3 regions of the Streptomyces sp. NPDC111656 genome follow, and region 1 is predicted to be linked to each of the others. Evidence: riboswitches for the same ligand, from Rfam matches in the RefSeq annotation. Region 1 holds a riboswitch; each other region holds the start of a gene.

Region 1 (2,194 bases):
GGCGCCCTCGCGCGTCACGAACGAGTTCAGGGACATGTTCTGCGCCTTGAAGGGCGCGACCTTGACGCCGTGGCGCACCAGCCACCGGCAGATCCCGGCGGTCACGACGCTCTTGCCCGCGTCGGAGGTGGTCCCGGCGACGAGCAGCCCGCCGCTCATGACGTACGCCCCTTCCTGAGAAGCCTCTGTACGAGCAGCCGTCCGCCGGCGCTCACGCCGAGGGCGAGCCAGCCGACACGCCGTGACAGCCGTACGGCCCGCTCGATGTCGTCGACGTGCACGGCGCGTCCGGCGCCGTTGAGTTCGGGCCGGTGCTCGACGCGCCCGCCGTAGGAGAGGGTGCCGCCCAGGCGCACCCCGAGCGCCCCCGCGAACGAGGCTTCCACGGGCCCGGCGTTGGGGCTCGGATGCTTGACGGCGTCGGCGCGCCAGGCTCGCAGGGCCCCTCGTGGACTGTCACCCGCGAGGGCGGCGAGCACGGCGGTGAGACGAGCCCCCGGCCATCCGGCGACGTCGTCGAGCCGGGCCGAGGCCCATCCGTACCGCCGGTACCTGGGCGACCTGTGACCGACCATGGCGTCAAGGGTGTTGACGGCCCGAAAGCCCACGAGCCCCGGGGCTCCGCCCACGGCACCCCACACCAGGGCGCCCACCACGGCGTCGGAGGTGTTCTCGGCGACGGACTCGACGACGGCGCGCGCGATGCCGTCGGCGCCGAGGGCCTGGGGATCCCGCCCGCACAGATGCGGCAGCCGCTCCCGGGCCGTCTCGATCTCCCCGTCCGCGAGGGCGTCACCGATCGCCCGGGCCTCCCGCCCGAGCGTGGTGCCCCCGACGACGGCCCAGGTGGCGGCGGCCGTCAGCGCGAGGGACGCGGCACGTGAGGGGCGTACGGCACGGGAAGCGACGGCGGCGAGTCCGGCGGCACCTCCCACGCACACGGCGGTGTGCAGCGCGCCCCACCCGCGGTGGTCCCGCCACAGCACCCGCTCCACGGCTGCCGCGCTCCGCCCGAACGCGGCGACCGGATGCCCCCGGCGGGGATCGCCGAGCAGCAGGTCACCGAGGAGGCCGGCGGCGGCGCCGTACGCGAAGACGCGATCGGCACGCACGGGGTCAGCCGACCGTCAGGTCGGGTGGAACCGTCGCTCGCAGGGCACTTGGGCAGCCGCGCATGGCGTTATGTCCTCACTCAGGGTGTCCGCGCCCTGGTTCGACGAGACCGGCGGGGAGAGTTCCTGGCTCCCGGGGAGTTCCTTCCCCGGTCACAGTGGCGGGACCGCGCCGGATTCACACCGGCTTCCTCTTCTGTCGCCGTACTTGGCTCCGGCAGTCCACCACGGGTTGGAAGACCCGTCAACTTGCCGTTGACCTGCGCGGGGAGAGTGTGCGAAGGCCCACATACAGGTGGGGTGCGGGACGGTGATCCGTCCCGCACCCCACGCGAAGTGCTGCCCGTTTTGGGTTACTTGCCGACGATCAGGAAGATGCCGTACGCCACCGCCGCGGCGCACGCCGCGAAGCAGACGTACGCGCCGGTGACCGCGAGGGTCGCGGAGCCGCCCTGGGCGGACGCGGACTCGCGCTTGGAGAGGCCGACGATGCCGAGGGTGAAGAGGCCGACGAGGCCGACGGTGGTCACGAGGCTGACTCCGAAGACGGAGCCGAGGGCTGCCCAGTCGATGTGCATGCTGTTCTGTCCTTACACCGTGGCCGGGCGGGTGGGCTCCGCGTCCGGGGACGGGATGGTGGTCTTCAGGTCGCCGGACAGGTCGCCGGTGACGGGGCCCGCGGGCGGCGGGGTGACGGCGGCGATCGCGGTGGTGACGACGCCCGCGGGCTCGGCGTCGGCGTCGTGGACGTCGTTGACGTTGTCGACGGTGACCGGCTGGCGGCGGGAGAGCTTCCAGATGGTGCCGGCCCCGGCGACGAGCAGCGCGCCGGTGAGGACGATGCCCCAAGTGCCCTGCTTGGTGAGGAACTCGGCGGAGGCACCGGCCAGACCGGCGGCCGGCAGGGTCAGGCCCCAGGCGACGAACATCCGGGTCGCGGTCGACCAGCGGACCACGCCGCCCTTGCGGCCGAGGCCCGAGCCCATCACGGCGCCGGAGCAGACCTGGGTGGTGGAGAGGGAGAAGCCGATGTGCGAGGAGGCCAGGATGGCCGTCGCGGCGCTGGTCTGGGCGGCGAAGCC
Region 2 (2,194 bases), on a different contig from region 1:
TCTCGGCGGTCTGCGACCTGCGGGTGAGGTCACCGATCACCAGGACGTCGGGATCGCGGTCGGCGACGGTCTCCCAGTTGATCTGGGGCCATTCCTGCTGCGTGTCGGCGAAGACGTCCTTCGCGCCGAGGGCGTTGGTGATGATGCCGGGGGCGCCGCAGCAGCCCGCCATGTACGGGGCTTCCTGGTTGGCGAACCAGTAGAGGACCGTGGTGTCGGACGCGTCGACCCCGTCAGTGGCCTTCGCCACCCGTGACTTCAGGTCCGCGACGAGTGTGGCGCCGCGCTCCGCGACGCCGAAGACCTCGGCCAGGTCGCGTACTTCGCCGTAGACCGCCTCCATGGTCAGCGGCTCGGTGCGCACTCCGTCGCCGTCACCGCTGTTGTCCTTGCCCTCGCAGTCCGAGGGCGAGAGATACGTGGGCACGCCCAGTTCCTCGAACTTCTCGCGCGGAGCCACACCGCCCTTGGCCAGGGTGGAGGCGAAGGAGGCGGCGACGAAGTCGGGTTCGGCGTCGAGGACCTTCTCGAAGGACGGGGCGTCGTCCGCGAGCCGCGGCACCTTCCCGTTGGCCTTCTCCAGGCCCTTCATGACCGGGTCGGTCCAGGTGGCGGTGCCCACCATGCGGTCGGCGAGGCCGAGGGACAGCATGATCTCGGTGGTGCCCTGGTTCAGGGACACGGCCCGCTTCGGCGCGGAGGCGATCGTGACCTTCCGGCCGCAGTTGTCGAGCGCCACCGCACCGGTGGATTTCCGGGACTTGCCCCCGTCGGCGGACGAGCCGCCACCACAAGCGGTCAGCAACAGCGCTCCGGAAAGGAGCAGGGCACAGCGGCGGGCTGGGCGCGCAACTGGCACGGGACATCCTCTGGCGTCGAGGGCCCAGGCGCGGGGCCCGTTCGTACGGTCCGCCAGCAGGTCTTCGGACTCGGGATCGCCCGGACGAGGCGCCTTCCCGGACTCCGGTCACATATGACCGCCGTCCAGTGGCTTCGTGTTGCCCCGCCCGTCACCCTTACCGCTGCGCGTCAGCTCCGGATTCGCACCGGATTCCCTTGACTGGCCTCGGCAAATTATCACGCCCCCGTCAGCCGCGGCCTCAGCGCGATTGTTAGCCTTGGTTGTGATCCAATTCCCCGTGCCCGGCCAAGGCTTGCGATGAGCGCCGTCGGCTCCTTCCCGCTCGGTGCCGCGACCACGCTCGCCGAACTCGCCGCGGATCCGCATCCGCGACTGGCGCGACTCCGTGCCCACGAGCCCGTCTCCTGGCTGCCCGAGCTGGACGGCTGGCTGGTGACCCGCCGTGATCTCGCACTGAACGTGATGCGGGACCCCGCGACCTTCACCGTCGACGACCCCCGGTTCTCCACCGCACAGGTCGTCGGCCCGAGCATGCTGTCGCTGGACGGTGACGAGCACGCCCGCCACCGGGAGCCCTTCACGGCTCCTTTCCGCCCCAGGGAAGTACGCGACGGCTTCGCCTCGTTCATCGAGCGGGAGACCGACCGGGTCATCACCGCGCTGGAACCGGCGGGCGCCGTCGAACTGCGACGCGCCTTCGCCGGCCCGCTCGCCGTCGCCGTCGTGACCGAGGCGCTCGGGCTGGTCGGCACCAGCGCGGACACGGTGCTCTCCTGGTACGACTCCATCGTGCGGTCGGTCTCGGACATCACCGCAGGACACGAGGCGGCACCCGCGGGCGCGGAGGCGTACGCGCGGCTGCGGGCCGCCGTCGAGGCCACCGTCGCCGACCCGGGCGCGACGTCGCTCCTCGGCTCCGCCGCCGAGCGGCTGGAGCTGCCCGAAGTGGCCTCCAACGCCGCGGTGCTGATGTTCGGCGGGATAGAGACCACCGAGGCGATGATCACCAACGCGCTGCTGCACCTGCTGAGACACCCCGGCCAACTCGCCCTCGTCCGCGACGACGACGGCCTGCTGGACGGCGCGATCGAGGAGTCGCTGCGCCTCGAACCCGGAGCGGCGGTCGTGGACCGGTACGCCACCCGTGACACCGTCCTCGGCCCGGCAACGATCCGCCGGGGTGAACTGGTCACCGTCTCCCTGGCCGGCGCCAACCGCGACCCGGCCGTCTTCCCCGATCCCGATCGGTTCGACGTCCGCCGCGAGAACGCGCGTCTCCAGCTGGCCTTCGCGCACGGCCCGCACTACTGCCTCGCCGCGCACCTCGCCCGG
Region 3 (2,194 bases), on a different contig from region 1:
CGTCCCGCGCGCAGGTCCGCCCGCGCGGTGCGCAGTTCGGTGGTCTGCGGGAAGGAGCCGATGGTGGTGGTCGGCAGCAGGGGCAGCCGCAGGTGGGCGCGCTGGGCGGCGGCCCGTTCGGGGTAGGGCTGGGAGCGGCGGGCGTCGGTGGCCGTGACGGCGGCGGTGCGGGCGCGTACCGCGGGGTCGTGGGTGAGCGCCGAGCCGGCGCGGGAGGCCAGGTCGGCCCGGTTGGCGGCGAGTTCGGCCGCGATGGTGTCGGTGCCGCCCCCGAGGCCCTTGGCGAGGGTGACGATCTCGGCGGTCTTCTGGCGGGCGAAGGCGAGCCAGCGCAGGATCTGCGGCTCGATGTCGCGTTCGGCGGTGGTGTCGAGCGGGACGTGCAGCAGCGAGCAGGAGGCGGCCACGTCGACCCGGTCGGCCAGTCCGAGCAAGGTGCCGAGGGTGGCGAGGGACTTCTCCAGGTCGTTGACCCAGATGTTGCGCCCGTTGACGACCCCGGCGACCAGACGCCTGCCGGGCAGTCCGCCCACGGCGGCGAGCGCGTCCAGGTTGGCGGCGGCAGCCTCGGTGAAGTCGAGCGCCAGGCCCTCCACCGGAGCCTTGGCGAGCACGGGCAGCGCGTCACCGAGCCGGTCGAAGTACGAGGCGACCAACAGCTTCGGCCGCTCGGTGAGCCCTCCCAGGTCGCGGTAGGCGCGCGCGGCGGCGTTCAGCTCGGCGGGCGTACGGTCCTGGACCAGGGCCGGCTCGTCGAGCTGCACCCACTCGGCGCCGGCCGTGCGGAGGTCGGCGAGGACCTGGGCGTACACGGGCAGCAGCCGGTCGAGGAGCGTCAGCGGGTCGAAGTCCGCGGCGACGCCCGGCGCGGGCTTGGCGAGCAGCAGGTAGGTGACCGGTCCGACCAGCACCGGGCGGGCGCTCAGCCCGAGGGCGAGGGCCTCCTTGAGCTCGGTGACCTGCTTGGTCGAGTCGGCCGTGAAGACGGTGTCGGGGCCCAACTCGGGCACCAGGTAGTGGTAGTTGGTGTCGAACCACTTCGTCATCTCCAGCGGCGCCGCGTCCTGGGTGCCGCGCGCCATCGCGAAGTAGCCGTCCAGCGCGTCGGCCTCGACGGCGGCGCGGTGGCGTTCGGGGATCGCGCCGACCATGACGCTGGTGTCCAGGACGTGGTCGTAGTACGAGAAGTCCCCGGTGGGTACCTCGTGGATGCCGGCCTCGGCCAGCTGCCGCCAGTTGGCGGCGCGCAGTTCGGTGGCGGTGGCCCGGAGGGCGTCGGCGTCGACGCGGCCCTTCCAGTAGCCCTCGATCGCCTTCTTCAGCTCCCGGCTCTGTCCCTGGCGGGGGTAGCCGTACACGGTGGCCCGTGCCGCCGCGGCTGCGGACTTCGCTGTCACGGAAATCTCCTTCGCGAGATATCTCCCTGGGATCCCGGGACGGGACGAGGGCGCGAAGGGCTGACGAACCGGACGGAAACAAGCCCCGCGCAGCACAGCGCGGTCGTCCGCCCGATATGTACGCCGACCCGCCCACGAGGTCACCGGGATGTCCGCGCACGAGGGGTCGCGCGCGGGCAACGGGCAGGTCTTCGGACTCGCGGGCACGTCCTCCGGACGGAGGACACCTAGTGGCCGTCGCTTCCCAGGTCCTGTTCACCGGACCCAGTGCGTATGACGGCGGTCGTTCCCACTCACCGCTGCGGGGCAGTCCCGGATTCCCACCGGGTTCCCTCTTGCGACGCATCCCGCCTGGCGGACGGGGCGAACCAGTTGCACCGGCCAGCCTAGGGGGCGCTCACCCGGCGCGGCGGACCACGTCCGACATTCGGACGGTGAGCTGGGACACGCCGTCCGAGCCCCTCGGGCCGTTCGCGCCGGGATGCTCACTCCTGGCCGTACACGTGGAACCCGCGGCCGGTCTTGCGGCCCAGCAGCCCTGCCTCCACCATCCGCTGGAGCAGCGGGGGCGGCGCGTAGAGGGGTTCCTTGAACTCCTCGTACAGGGACTCCGCGATCGAGGCCACGGTGTCGAGGCCGATCAGGTCGGCCAGTCTCAGCGGGCCCATGGGGTGGGCGCAGCCCAGTTCCATACCCGTGTCGACGTCGGCGGCGGAGGCGAAGCCGGACTCCGTCATGCGGACGGCCGACAGCAGGTAGGGGATGAGCAGGGCGTTGACGACGAAGCCGGCGCGGTC

The links. A riboswitch is a leader RNA that binds a small molecule or an ion and turns the genes downstream of it on or off. The one in region 1 is predicted to bind cobalamin.
Region 2: linked by a shared signal. The riboswitch ahead of ACZ7M3_RS31905 (ABC transporter substrate-binding protein) and the one ahead of ACZ7M3_RS16580 (cobalamin biosynthesis protein) in region 1 are both predicted to bind cobalamin.
Region 3: linked by a shared signal. The riboswitch ahead of metE (5-methyltetrahydropteroyltriglutamate--homocysteine S-methyltransferase) and the one ahead of ACZ7M3_RS16580 (cobalamin biosynthesis protein) in region 1 are both predicted to bind cobalamin.

Annotation. Positions count from the first base shown of each region.
Region 1 covers NZ_JBVKCA010000005.1:66,803-68,996, reverse strand. Annotated here, with positions in the region: gene ACZ7M3_RS16585 (cobyric acid synthase) at 1-159, opposite strand, end outside; gene ACZ7M3_RS16580 (cobalamin biosynthesis protein) at 156-1,112, opposite strand; cobalamin riboswitch at 1,214-1,354, opposite strand; gene ACZ7M3_RS16575 (hypothetical protein) at 1,466-1,690, opposite strand; gene ACZ7M3_RS16570 (inorganic phosphate transporter) at 1,703-2,194, opposite strand, start outside.
Region 2 covers NZ_JBVKCA010000012.1:257,495-259,688, forward strand. Annotated here, with positions in the region: gene ACZ7M3_RS31905 (ABC transporter substrate-binding protein) at 1-859, opposite strand, end outside; cobalamin riboswitch at 900-1,080, opposite strand; gene ACZ7M3_RS31910 (cytochrome P450) at 1,160-2,194, shown strand, end outside.
Region 3 covers NZ_JBVKCA010000001.1:165,771-167,964, forward strand. Annotated here, with positions in the region: gene metE (5-methyltetrahydropteroyltriglutamate--homocysteine S-methyltransferase) at 1-1,397, opposite strand, end outside; cobalamin riboswitch at 1,575-1,772, opposite strand; gene ACZ7M3_RS00855 (3-hydroxybutyryl-CoA dehydrogenase) at 1,883-2,194, opposite strand, start outside.